DNA from 2 places in the Zobellella sp. An-6 genome. Region 1 is predicted to be linked to the other one. Evidence: riboswitches for the same ligand, from Rfam matches in the RefSeq annotation. Region 1 holds a riboswitch; the other holds the start of a gene.
The links. A riboswitch is a leader RNA that binds a small molecule or an ion and turns the genes downstream of it on or off. The one in region 1 is predicted to bind thiamine pyrophosphate.

Region 1 (6,835 bases):
GGTGTCGTCGGGCGCCAGGGCCTGCTCGGGCCAGCGGCTGCGGGCCACCACCTGCTGGTTGAGGGCGACCGCCACCCCGGGTTTGTCTTGCTCAAGCTCCGCCAGCAGCCGGCCCAGGGTGGTGCCCTCCGCCAGCTCCAGCGCTTCGTCGTTCAGGGTTACGCGCATGATGATTCTCCACTCTCTGGGCCGCACACGGGGCAGGCCGGATCCCTGGGCACCTTGAGGCTGTGCCAGCGATGGGCCTTGGCCTCGAACAGCTTGAGTTCGCCCCAGGGCACGCTGCCGGTGCCGGTTAAAAACTTGATGGCTTCCAGCGCCTGCAACAGGCCGATGGTGCCCACCACGGGGCCGATCACGCCGGCGTTGCCGCAGTTGAGCCGCTCGCTTTGTTCCGGCTGGTACAGGCAGCGGTAGCAGCCGTGGTCCAGTTCCGGGTTGAGCGCCAGCAACTGGCCCTCGAAACGGATGGCGGCCCCCACCAGCAGCGGCTTGCCCCAGGCGTAGCAGGCGGCGTTGATGGCCTGGCGCACCGCCATGTTGTCGGTGCAGTCCAGCACCAGGTCCACCTCGGCCACGAAATCGCCCAGGGCGCCTTCGTCCAGCTTCTGGTTGACCGCGATCAGCTCCACCTCGGGGTTGAGCCTGTGCAGCTTGTCCCGGGCTACCTCGGCCTTGCTCAGCTTGAGGCTGTCGCTGTCGTACAGGGTCTGGCGCTGCAGGTTGCTCACCTCTATCTGGTCGAAGTCGGCCAGCCACAGGGTGCCCACCCCGGCCGCCGCCAGGTACTGGGCGGCGGGCGAACCCAGGCCGCCCAGGCCGACGATCAGCACCGAGGCGTTTTTCAGCCGGAGCTGGCCGGCCTCGCCCACCTCTTCCAGCAGCAGGTGGCGGCTGTAGCGCAGGAATTCGCCGTCACTCAGCATGATCCCCCTCCACCAGGGCCAGCAGCTCGCGGGCGGCCGCATCCGGATCCGCCGCTTCGGTGATGGCGGTGACCAGGGCGATGCTACCCACCCCGGTTTGTGCCACCAGCGGTACCCGCTCCCGGCTGATGCCGCCGATGGCCACCAGCGGGTAGTCGTCCATCAGCGCCACGTAACGGCCCAGCCGCGCCAGGCCCTGGGGCCGGGACGGCATGTCCTTGGTCTTGGTGGGGAAGATATGCCCCAGCGCCAGGTAGGAAGGCTTGAGCTCCCGGGCCCGCAGCATCTCGTAGTAGCCGTGGGTGGACAGCCCCAGTTTCAGGCCGGCGGCGCGGATGGCCTCCAGATCCGCCACTTCGATGTCCTCCTGGCCCAGGTGCACGCCGTAGGCGCCGTGGCGGATGGCCAGCCGCCAGTAGTCGTTGATAAACAGACGGGCGTTAAAGCGCTTGCCCAGCTCAACAGCGGCCTGGATGTCGGCTTCCACCTCGGCATCCATCTTGTCCTTGATGCGCAGCTGCAGGGTGCGCACCCCCTGGCCGAGCAGCCGCTCCAGCCAGGCCACCGAGTCCACCACCGGGTAGAGCCCGAGCCTCAGGGTATCCATGGCCGCAAAAGCGCCTTGCGGCAGGCTGCCCGCGAGCCCCAGTTGCTTGCCCAGGGCCGAGCCCGGCATCACCACGGTGGGGAAGTCTTCGCGTCGGTCGGGCCAGCCCAGGTGGGCCACCGGACCGGCGCCCCGGCCCAGGCCTTCGGCGGCCTTGAGCCCCTGGTTGACGTAGGCCTTGGCCAGCACCAGGGCATCCTCGATCGGGTAGTCCTGGGCCACGGCGGTAGCGATGGCCGAGGCCAGGGTGCAGCCGGTGCCGTGACCGTGAACGGTGTCCAGCCGGGGGCTGGCCAGCCAGATCTCGCGTTGGCCGTCGGTGAAATAGTCGAGGGCCTGATCCCCGCTCCACGCCAGGTGGCCGCCCTTGACCAGCACGGCGCGCGCGCCCAGCTCCAGCAGGGCGGCGGCGCCGGCGCGCACCGCCCCGGGCGAGTCGGGCGCTATGCCCGACAGGGCCGCCAGCTCGGCGGCGTTGGGGGTGACCAGGTCCACCTCGGGCAGCAGGTGCTGCTTGATGGCCGGCAGCAGGTTGGGCTCGGCCATGGCCTGGCCGGTGCTGGCGATGGCCACCGGGTCCAGCACCACATAGGGTTGCCACTGGCGCCGATATTCCTTCAGGTAGCGGGCCAGCACCTCGGCGCGCAGGCCGCCGGGCAGCAGGCCAATCTTGATGGCCCGGGCCGGCAGGTCGGTGGCCAGGGCCACCAGCTGGCTGGTGAAGGCCTGCATCAGCACCGGCTCCACCATGGATACCGTGACCGAGTTCTGGGCGGTGATGGCGGAGATCACCGAGCAGCCGTGGCCGCCCAGCGCCTGTATGGTGTGCAGGTCGGCCTGAATGCCGGCGCCGCCGCCCGAGTCCGAGCCGGCGACGGTCCAGACGATGGGTCGGGTCATGCCTCCTCCCGCTCCAGCTTGTCGGCCTGGTGGTAGAGCTCGCCGCCGCGCTTCTTGAACTCCTGCGACATCTGGGCCATGCCGGCGACCACGGTTTCGCTGTTGCCGTCCATGTCCACCAGCTGCACCGCTATGTTGTTCTCCAGGCTGGCGGCGTAGTCGCGCACGTCCTGGGTGATCTTCATGGAGCAGAACTTGGGTCCGCACATGGAGCAGAAGTGGGCCACCTTGCCGGACTCCTGGGGCAGGGTCTCGTCGTGGTAGGCACGGGCGGTTTCCGGATCCAGCGCCAGGTTGAACTGGTCTTCCCAGCGGAACTCGAAGCGGGCCTTGGACATGGCGTTGTCGCGGATCTGCGCGCCCGGGTGGCCCTTGGCCAGGTCGGCGGCGTGGGCGGCGATCTTGTAGGTGATCAGGCCCTGCTTGACGTCTTCCTTGTTGGGCAGGCCCAGGTGCTCCTTGGGCGTCACGTAGCACAGCATGGCGCAGCCGAACCAGCCGATCATGGCGGCGCCGATGCCGGAGGTGAAGTGGTCGTAGCCGGGGGCGATGTCGGTGGTGAGCGGGCCCAGGGTGTAGAAGGGCGCCTCGTGGCAGTGCTCCAGCTGCTCTTCCATGTTGCGCTTGATCATGTGCATGGGCACGTGGCCGGGGCCTTCGATCATCACCTGCACGTCGTATTCCCAGGCGATTTTGGTCAGCTCGCCCAGGGTGTACAGCTCGGAGAACTGGGCCTCGTCGTTGGCGTCGGCGATGGAGCCGGGGCGCATGCCGTCACCCAGCGACAGGGAGACGTCGTAGGCGGCGCAGATCTCGCAGATTTCGCGGAAGTGCTCGTAGAGGAAGTTTTCCTTGTGGTGGGACAGGCACCACTTGGCCATGATGGAGCCGCCACGGGAGACGATGCCGGTGACCCGCTTGGCGGTCATGGGCACGTAGCGCAGCAGCACGCCGGCGTGGATGGTGAAGTAGTCCACGCCCTGCTCCGCCTGCTCGATCAGGGTGTCGCGGAACACTTCCCAGGTCAGGTCCTCGGCCACGCCGTTCACCTTCTCCAGCGCCTGGTAGATGGGCACGGTGCCGATGGGCACCGGGCTGTTGCGCATGATCCATTCACGGGTTTCGTGGATGTAGCGGCCGGTGGACAGATCCATCACGGTGTCGGCGCCCCAGCGGGTGGACCACACCAGCTTCTCCACCTCTTCCTCGATGGAGGAGGTCACCGCCGAGTTGCCGATGTTGGCGTTGATCTTCACCAGGAAGTTGCGGCCGATGATCATCGGCTCGGATTCCGGGTGGTTGATGTTGGCGGGAATGATGGCGCGGCCTTCGGCCACTTCCTTGCGCACGAACTCGGGGGTAATGAACTCGGGCAGGTTGGCGCCGAAGTTCTGGCCCGGGTGCTGCTTGAGCAGCAGTTCGTCCCGTACCCGCTCGCGGCCCATGTTCTCGCGGATGGCGATGTATTCCATCTCGGGGGTGATGATGCCCTGGCGGGCGTAGTGCAGCTGGGTCACGCACTGGCCCAGCTTGGCCTTGCGCGGCTTGGGCAGGTGCTCGAAGCGCAGGTGATCCAGGCCGTCGTCGGCCATGCGCTGCTGGGTGAACTGGGAGGTGACGCTGTCCAGCTCCTCGGTGTCGTCGCGCTCCAGTATCCACTGGCGGCGCAGCTGGGGCAGGCCCTGGCGTACGTCCAGCTCGGAGTCCGGATCGCCGTAGGGGCCGGAGGTGTCGTACACCGGCACCGGCGCGTTGGCCTCGAAAATGGGGTTTTCCTTGGTGCCGCCCTTGAAGCTGTCGGCCAGGCGGATTTCGCGCATGGCCACCTTCAGATCCGGGCGCGAGCCTTCGATATAGATACGGCCGGAGTTGGGAAAGGGTTCGCCCTTGAGGTTCTGGATGTATTCCTGGGCCTGGCTGCGTACTTCGCGACGATTCGTTTTTGACATAGCAATCTCACCTTGCGTCCATTGAGTTCGTGAAAATGCTTGTCAGGAGTGTTGAGGAAGAACCGGGCGGGTGGGAAAGGGTCTTGGGCCTGGTTCTCACTTGTTTCCCTTCGCAGGTATTAGCCTGATCAGGTTCAACGGATCCCGCTTTCGCGGTCTCAGCCCTTGGGGGCACTCCGACAAGATGGACGTCAGTATAGCCAGAGCCGCCGGTCAAAAGCAAAGCGGTTGGATACAATTTTTGCAATCCTGGGTTAACGCTTTATCAACAAAGACATTAATGCGGGGCCCTACCCCCAGGCCAGCCCCAGGGCCAGCAGGCCGGTAAAGATCAGGGTGGCGCGGGCGGTCAGCCCCAGGGCCCGGTTCAGCGCCGGCCCTTGCTCGGTCAGCACCAGCCGGGTGGCACCGGCCAGGGGCCAGAGCCCGAGCAGGGCCAGAAAACCCCAGCCCGCCATCAGCTGCATCCCCGCCAGCAGGGCCGTGGCCAGCAGCAGCAACTGGTAGGCCCGGGCCCGGGCCAGCCCCAGGCGCAGGGCCAGGGTGTGCTTGCCCGCCCGGCGATCCGATTCCAGGTCGCGGATATTGTTGATATTGAGCACCGCCACCGACAGCAGGCCCGCCACCAGGGCGGCCCAGACGGCGCCGGCCCCCGGCTGGTGCAGCATCAGCCAACTGGTGCCCAGCACCGCCACCGGGCCGAAGAACACGAACACCGCCAGATCCCCCAGCCCCCGGTAGCCGTAGGGCCGCCGGCCCAGGGTATAGCCCAGGGCCGCCAGCAGGGCCAAGGCGCCCAGCAGCAGAAAACCGAGCCAGGCGCCCCGGTCGGCGCCCAGGGCCCGGCCCAGCAGCAAGAGGCCGGACAGCGCCGCCAGGCCGGCGGTCAGCCGGATGGCGGACCGCAGCTGCGCCGGGGTCGCCAGGCCCGAGGCCAGCACCCGGGCGGGGCCGGCGCGCCCCTCGGCGTCGGTGCCGCGCACTCCGTCGCCGTAGTCGTTGGCCAGGTTGGAGAGGATCTGCAGCAACAGGGCGGTGAGCAGGGCCAGCAGCAGCACGCCGCCGTCGAAGCCACCCTCCCCGGCCGCCACCCCGGCGCCGAGCAGGATGGACGCCAGCGCCAGGGGCAGGGTCTTGGGCCGGATGGCGTTCAGCCAGGTGCTCAGGGGCATTGGCGCTCTCTTGGTCATCGAGGAAAAAACCTATCATACCCAAGCCCCGGGCGATAAAAACAGCACTACCCTCCCCGGCGGACAGATGTTACTTTTAGTTAAAGATATCTCTGACGGCGATTAACGGGGTCACAACAATGCGGATTGCGGTTTACGGCTATGAACTTCCCCTGACCATGGCGCTCACCATCAGGGGTACCCCCCTCGGTCGCCGCCGGGGCTTTTACGTGTGCATCGACGGCCGCTGGGGCGAGATCGCCCCCCTGCCCGGCGAGTCCCGCGAAAGCGTCGAAGAGGCCCGAGACGAGCTGCTGGCCGCCTGCGCGCGGCTGGCCCAAGGCCAGCCCCACGGCGCCCGCCTGCCCTCGGTGCAATTCGGGCTGGACTGCGCCCTCACCGCCATCGACGGCGAGCCGGCCCCCTCACTGCCGCTGCTGGAAGGCGAGCGGGAACCCATTATCCGCGCCTGGCGCTGCCGCCGGGTTCACCCCCAGCGGGCCTGGCTGACCCTCACCGGCGAGGTGCAGCACGACGCCGGCCTGGTGCGCGAGCTGACCCTGCTGGTGCCCAGCCTGCAACTGGTGCTGGACGCGGGCGGCCGGCTGAGCGAGGAGCAGCTGGAAGGGCTGTGGCGGCGCATCGATCCCACCCGCATCGACTGGCTGCTGGAGCCCGCCGCCGACCTGGCCGCCAGCCAGCGGCTGGCGGAGCGCCACGGCTGGCCGGTGGCCTTCGATCTCGGCCGCCATGCCGCCCCCCACTATCCGCTGTTCGACCAGCTCAGGGCCCTGGTGCTCAGGCCCAGCCAGCTGGGCGGCCTGGCCCTGTGCCGGGAGCTGGCCGAGGCAGCCCGGGCCCGGGGGCTGGAAGTGGTGGTGGCCGACAGCCTGGAAAGCGGCCTGGGCAACGCCCAGTTGGCCCGCCTGAGCGCCCAATGGGCGCCGGGCCAGGCGGCCATGCTGGACCGGTTGCGCTACCTGCTGGACAGGGGGGTGGACAGCAACGGCCGGCCGGACCTCGGCAGACTCACCCTGCTCCGGGAATACGGCTGACAGGCTCCGGTTGGGCACCGAAACCCGGCGCCGGGCCAAGGTTTCCTTGGCAGACGGGGGGTAAATCCGTATAGTCAGGCCGATATTTCGACAGGTTCCCTATCTATGCTTCAAGACAACCCCCTGCTGGCCCAGCTCAAGCAACAGCTGCGCGAATCCATGCCGACCAAGGAAGGCACCGTCAAGGCCACCGCCAAAGGTTTCGGCTTCCTCGAGGTGAGCGAGAAGG
Region 2 (6,835 bases), 3.5 Mb from region 1:
CGAAGAGGAAAAAATGGCTCCCTGGCTGGGCGCCATCACCGATACCCTGGAGGTGCTGCACAAGCAGGATGAATGCATGGATGGCTCGCTCAGCTACATCATGGGCAAGGCCAATATCCAGTTCAAGTCGGTCAACTTCATGCGTGGACGCAGTATCCAGAATACCTTCGTGCTGCTGGACGAGTGCCAGAACCTGACTGCGTCCCAGCTCAAGACCATCATTACCCGCTGTGGCGAAGGCACCAAGCTGGTGTGTTCGGGCAACCTGGCGCAGATCGACTCCAACTACCTGACCCCGGTGACCTCCGGGCTGACCTACATAGTGGAACGCTTCAAGGATTTTGAAGGCAGCGCCAACATCTATCTCAACGGCGTGGTGCGCAGCCGGCTGGCTTCCTTCGCCGAGGAGAACCTTTAACGACCCAGATAGGCCTGCAACGCAGGGGTACGGGGGGCTGACAACAGCCCCCTGTCGCCCTGCTCCATGATGCGGCCGTCGTAAACAAAGGCGATGCGGTCGGCGACCCTGGCCGCCTCATCCGGATGGTGGGTGACCAGCAATACCGTCAGGCCGAGCCGATCGGTCTGTGTCCGCAACAAATCCAGCAGTTCGAAGCGCAGGGCCGGATCCAAGGCGGAAAAGGGCTCGTCCAGCAAGAGTACCGGTGTCTGGCGTACCAGGCACCGGGCCAACCCCACCCTCTGCTGTTGCCCCCCCGACAGGCTCGCCGGCTTACGCTGGAGCAGGGGGCCTATGCCCACCTGCCGGGCGACTTGTTCCACTTCTGCCCGTTGTGCCGGTGTCAGCCGCAGGGAGGGAGACAGGCCGATGGCGATATTCTGGTAGACCGTCATATGCCAGAACAGGTTGTTGTCCTGGAACAGGGTGGTCACCGGCCTTTGGGCGGGTGCCAGAGGCAGCAGATCCCGGCCGTCGAGGTGCAGTTGTCCCGAGTCGACCCTGGCAAAGCCGGCGACCATGGCCAGCAGGGTCGACTTGCCGGCACCACTGGGGCCGATCAGGGCGGTGATTTCCCCCGCCTCTGCACGGAGAGAAAAGCACAGCTTCTGCTCCGGATAGTGGGAGCGAAGATCATCGAGTACCAGCATCTTTACCCCCCAGCACGCCTTCGATCAGGATGAAAAGCCCCAGGCTCAGCAACAGCAGGATCAGCGAGGTGGCCGCCGCTTCCGTCATCTGATAATTGCCCAGCTGTTGATACAGCAGCCAGGGCAGAGTTTGCAGATGCTGGCTGCCGAACATGGCGATGGCGCTGAGATCGCCCAACGACAGCATCATCGCCAGGGCCAGGGCCAGGGCGGCCGGCTTGCGCAGCAGGGGCCACTCCAGCTGTCGAAGCCGGTTCAGCCCCCCTATATCGAGGCTGGTACAGAGACGGTCATACTGGCGGGCAATCCGCTCCATGGGTTGCTGCAGGGCACGCAGCCCATAGGGCAGCGCCATCAGGGCATTGACCAGCAACACCAGCAAGGGACCCAGGGTGAACACATCGAACGAGCCGCGCAGCAGGATAAAAAGCCCGGTGGAGAGCACCACCGCCGGCAACACCAGGATCACCGAGCCGGTGGCTTCCATCAGCGCCGCTCCAGTCCTGTGATACAGCCGCAGCCTCAGATGACGGCTGCTGCTCAGCAGGCCCAGGGTGAGCAGCACCGACAGCAGGCCGGCGCCGCCGGCGATAAGCAGGGAACTGGCCGTGGCCCGCCACAGCAGGGAAGAACTCAGGGTCGTCCACAGGCTGGGGTTGAGGCCACTGACGACAATGGCCAGCAGGGGCGGCAGAAAGAGGCCGAGACAGAGGCTCAGTACCAGCAGATCCCAAAGAAAGACGCCGCTCCTGTTCCGGTCCGGCCGGGCGGACCGGAGCTGTCTCTCCTGAGAATGGAGCGCCGGCCTGCTCAGCCAGTACTGCAACAGCAGGAAGCCGCTGCAGAACAGCAACTGCAGCAGGGCCAGCATGCCCGCCAGGGGCAGGTCGAAATCGAAACGCAGGGCCTGGTAGATGGCCACCTCCAGGGTGGTGGACCTGGGCCCGCCACCCAGCGCCATGACGGTAGCAAAGCTGGTGAAGCAGAGCATGAATATCATGCTGGCCAGGGCGGGCAGGGCACCGCGCATGGCCGGCCACTCCAGCCAGCGGAACAGCTGCCAGCCGGTGAAGGCGAGCTGGCTGGCCATTCGCCACTGGCTGGGGGGAATGCCTTCGATGGCCTGCAGCAGGATCCGGGCCGCCAGGGGCATATTGAAGAACACATGGGCCAGCAGTATGCCGGGGAGACCATAGAGGTAGCTGACGGGCTCCAGGCCGAACAGCCCCAGCAACTGGTTGACCCAGCCCTGGCGGCCATGGACGGCGACGATACCGAATACCACCAGGATCACCGGCAGCACCAGCGAGAGCCCGAACAGGCGCAGCAACAGGGTTCGTCCCGGAAAGTGGCGGCGGGACAGGGCCTGGGCCAGGGGGATGGCCAGCAGCAGGCTGAGCAGGGTGGACAACAAGGCCTGATAGAAACTGAACCAGATGACGTGGCGCAGATAGGAGTCCGCGAACAGCTGTCCCAGAGACATCTGGCCGCCTTGCAGCAGCAGGGCCCCTATGGGCCCCGCGGTGAGCAGCAGTATACCGAGCAGGCTGAGGCTGCCCGGCAGCCACCAGTACCGGTTCGGCATCAGCGAGTCACGGCACCCAGCCACTGGCGCAGCCAGCCCTGGCGCTGTTCGGCGATTTCCTCGGCACTGAAGCTGAGGGTTTGTTCAGGGATCACCAGGGCGTCGAAGCCTGCGGGGAGCGCAACCTCGATCACCGGGTACATCCAGTTGCCGGCGGGAATGTGTTGCTGAAAGCCGGGTCCCACCATGAACCGCAGGAAACGATCGGCCAGTTCGGGCTGTTGACTGGTATTGAGCCTGGCGGCCACCTCCACCTGCAGGTAGTGGCCTTCCTCGAAGCCGGCGGCCCGATACTGGGTCTTCTGCTCCGCCTCGATATGGTAGGCGGGAGAGGTGGTGTAAGACAGCACCAGATCCGCCTCGCCCTTGAGGAACATACCGTAGGATTCGCTCCAGCCCTTGGTGACGGAGACGGTACGCTTGGCCAGGTTCTGCCAGACTTCGGGAGCCTGGTCGCCATAGAGTTTCTGCACCCACAGCATCAGGCCCTGCCCCGGGGTGCTGGTGCGCGGATCCTGATACAGCAGGGTCAGCTCGGGGCGTTCCAGCAGCTCGGCGAAGCTGGCGGGGGGATTGGCGAGACGCTCGGTGTCGTAGATAAAGGAGAAGTAGCCGTAGTCGAAGGGCAGGAACACCGGATCATTCCAGCCGCCGGGGACCTTGAGCCCCTCGGGAGATTGGCCATGCTCGGCCAGTAGGCCGGTGTCCTTGGCGGCCTGCAGCAGGTTGTTGTCCAGTCCCAGCACGATATCGGCCTTGGTGTTGGCGCCTTCGAGTCGCAGCCGGTTGAGGATGGATACTCCATCGTCCAGGGCCACGAACTCGAGATTACAGTCACATTCCGCCTCAAAGGCCTGCTCAATGGCTGGGCCTGGGCCCCAATCGGACGCAAATGAGCTATAGGTATAGATGGTCAGGGTCGGATCTTGCGCCACGGCCTGGCCGGCGGCGAGCAGGGGCAGGGCAATCAGGGCTTTTTTCACAGGGCCACTCCTTGTGGATAGGGTAGGGCCGAGTGCTCAAATTCCTACGCCGGCACGACCCGGATCAGGTGTACGAGTATGATCTCAGCGGCTGGCCGCACCCCGTTCGAGAATGGCCGCTATTGTAGGGCCATTCGTTTTGCTAAACCAGTTCTATAAGGAAGAAGGCCTATGATACCCGCCCATGAAGAACAACGGCTGTATAGCCGCATGCAACTGGATGCCAAGGTGATCCTGGCCACCACCAAGGAAAGGGTGGAAGGGATCTGCCGCAACCTCAGCGCCGAGGGGGTCCTGATGGAAGTCGCCGCCGGCAAGTGCCAGCTGGGGCAGGAATGGCGCCTGGTGCTGCCGTCGGCCGACGCCGGCGTGGAGCCCTTGACCGCCACGGCCAGGGTGATCCGGGTGGAAGCAGGTGAACAGACCGACCAGGTGGCCCTGGTGCTGAGTGAAGTCCACTGACCGGCGGATGTTAGTTGCATGTTTCCTGAATCAGGGTTAGGTTAAAAACTCTAAACTCATTCAGGAAGTATCACCATGCCCAAGGACGAAGCCCGTTTTCCGGTCAGCATCGAGATCCCCGTCGCCTGGGGCGAGATGGATGCGCTCAACCACGTCAACAACGTGGTCTATTTCCGTTACTTCGAAACCGTACGCATCGAGTACCTGCGCCGCATCGGCATGCTGGATGTACTGAGTACGGCGGGCGTGGGGCCGGTGCTGGCGGAAACCTCCGCCCGTTACCGCCGGCCGGTGACCTTTCCCGACACCCTGAGGGCCGAGGCCAGGGTCAGCCAGTTGGACGAGCACGGTTTTACCATGGAATACCGTATCCTCAGTCAGGCCCAGCAGACGGTGACCACCGAAGGCACGGCGCGGGTGGTGATGGTGGATTTCGGGACCGGGCGCAAGGCGCCGCTCGGCGAGGCGCTGAAGCAGCGGGTGCTGCAGCTGGAAGGATAAAACAACGCCGGCTTGCGCCGGCGTTGCAGTGATTACAGCCAGCCCGGCTGCCTGGCCTCGTAGGCGTCGATCTGATCCGCGTGCTGCAGGGTCAGGCCGATATTGTCCAGGCCGTTGAGCAGGCAGTAGCGGCGGAACTCGTCGATCTCGAACGGGAAGGCGTGCTCGCCGGCGCGCACCTGCTGGGCTTCCAGATCCACGGTGATCTCGGCACCCTTGTCGGCATTGACGTACTGGAACAGGGCTTCCACCTGCTCTTCGCTCAGCCGCACCGGCACCATGCCGTTGTTGATGGCATTGCCGTAGAAGATGTCGGCGAAGCTCGGCGCTATGATGGCCCTGAGGCCGAAGTCGGCCAGGGCCCAGGGGGCGTGCTCGCGGCTGGAGCCGCAACCGAAGTTTTCCCGGGCCAGCAGGATCACCGCCCGGTCGTAGGGCGCCTGGTTGAGCACGAACTCCGGGTTGGGCTGCTCGCCGGCGTCATCCAGAAACCGCGAGTCGTGGAACAGGTGCTTGCCGAAGCCGGACCGGGTCACCTTCTGCAGGAACTGCTTGGGGATGATCTGATCGGTGTCTACGTTGGCCGCGTCCAGGGGGGCGGCGATACCGGTTAATTGCTTGAATCCGCTCATGGTTTACCCCTTATAAATCCCGGATGTCGACGAAGTGACCGAACACGGCGGCGGCGGCGGCCATGGCCGGGCTCACCAGATGGGTGCGGCCACCGCGGCCCTGGCGGCCTTCGAAGTTGCGGTTGCTGGTGGCGGCACAACGCTCGCCCGGCGCCAGCCGGTCGTTGTTCATGGCCAGGCACATGGAGCAGCCGGGAAGGCGCCACTCGAAGCCAGCGTCGATAAAGATTTTATCCAGCCCTTCCGCTTCGGCCTGGGCCTTCACCTGCTGGGAGCCGGGTACCACCAGCGCCTGTACCCCGGCGGCCACCTTGCGGCCACGGGCCACGGCGGCGGCGGCGCGCAGATCCTCGATGCGGCTGTTGGTGCAGGAGCCGATAAACACCTTGTCGATTTGTACGTCGGTCAGCTTGCCACCGGCCTGGATATCCATGTATTGCAGCGCCTTGGCGGCGGACTGGCGCTCGATGGGATCCGCGAATTCATCCGGGGAGGGAATGGTGCCATCCACCGGCATCACCTGGCCCGGGTTGGTGCCCCAGGTGACCTGGGGCGCGATCTCGGCGCCCTCCAGCTCGACCACGGCGTCGAAGACGGCGTCCGCGTCGGATTTCAGGGTCTGCCAGTAGGCAACCGCCGCTTCCCACTGCTCGCCCTCGGGCGCGAAGGGACGGCCCTTCAGGTAGTCGAAGGTGGTCTGGTCGGGGGCCACCAGGCCGGCCTTGGCGCCGAGCTCGATGGCCATGTTGCAGATGGTCATGCGCGCTTCCATCGACAGGGACTCGATCACCGGGCCGCAGAATTCCACCACGTAGCCGGTGCCGCCGGCGTGGCCGACCTTGCCGATGATGGCCAGCACCACGTCCTTGGCGCTGATGCCCGGCTTGAGTGCGCCGTTGACCTGGATTTTCATGGTTCTGGCCCGGCCCTGCTTCAGGGTCTGGGTGGCCATGACGTGTTCCACCTCGGAGGTGCCGATGCCGAAGGCCAGGGCACCGAAGGCGCCGTGGGTGGCAGTGTGGGAGTCGCCGCACACGATGGTGGTGCCGGGCAGGGTCAGTCCCAACTCGGGGCCGATCACGTGCACTATGCCCTGATACTTGTGGTGCAGGTCATAGAGCGGAACGCCGAACTCTTCGCAGTTCTTGGCCAGGGTCTCCATCTGGATGCGGGCCATCTCGCCGGAGGCGGCGATGTCGTTGGTCTGGGTGGAGACGTTGTGATCCATGGTCGCCCAGGTGCGGTCCGGGCGGCGCAGCTTGCGGCCCTTTTCGCGCAGGCCGTCGAAGGCCTGGGGCGAGGTGACTTCGTGCACCAGGTGGCGGTCGATATAGAGCAGCGGGGTTTCGCCGGCTTCATCGCGCACCAGGTGGGCGTCGAAAACTTTCTGATAGAGGGTTTTGGCCATTAGCTTGCTCTCCTGATGCGCGCGACTATCTGCTCACCCATTTGACTGGTGCTCTGTACCGGATGTTCGGCAGCGGCACTGTAAAGATCACCGGTGAAGTAGCCGGCGGCCAGGGTTTCGCTCACGGCCCGCTCGATGGCCTGGGCGGCCTCTT

Region 2: it holds a riboswitch for thiamine pyrophosphate, as region 1 does, so the genes downstream of both, thiB (thiamine ABC transporter substrate binding subunit) here and thiC (phosphomethylpyrimidine synthase ThiC) in region 1, are expected to answer to the same signal.

Annotation. Positions count from the first base shown of each region.
Region 1 is NZ_CP199259.1:4,133,475-4,140,309, forward strand. Features, by position in the region: gene thiS (sulfur carrier protein ThiS) at 1-168, opposite strand, end outside; gene ACT7DK_RS19460 (HesA/MoeB/ThiF family protein) at 159-926, opposite strand; gene thiE (thiamine phosphate synthase) at 916-2,433, opposite strand; gene thiC (phosphomethylpyrimidine synthase ThiC) at 2,430-4,382, opposite strand; TPP riboswitch at 4,470-4,571, opposite strand; gene menA (1,4-dihydroxy-2-naphthoate octaprenyltransferase) at 4,673-5,554, opposite strand; gene ACT7DK_RS19480 (enolase C-terminal domain-like protein) at 5,692-6,606, shown strand; gene ACT7DK_RS19485 (exoribonuclease II) at 6,712-6,835, shown strand, end outside.
Region 2 is NZ_CP199259.1:605,244-612,078, forward strand. Features, by position in the region: gene ACT7DK_RS02740 (PhoH family protein) at 1-418, shown strand, start outside; gene thiQ (thiamine ABC transporter ATP-binding protein) at 415-1,110, opposite strand; gene thiP (thiamine/thiamine pyrophosphate ABC transporter permease) at 1,094-2,695, opposite strand; gene thiB (thiamine ABC transporter substrate binding subunit) at 2,695-3,678, opposite strand; TPP riboswitch at 3,703-3,793, opposite strand; gene ACT7DK_RS02760 (PilZ domain-containing protein) at 3,850-4,140, shown strand; gene ACT7DK_RS02765 (acyl-CoA thioesterase) at 4,216-4,641, shown strand; gene leuD (3-isopropylmalate dehydratase small subunit) at 4,674-5,273, opposite strand; gene leuC (3-isopropylmalate dehydratase large subunit) at 5,284-6,681, opposite strand; gene leuB (3-isopropylmalate dehydrogenase) at 6,681-6,835, opposite strand, start outside.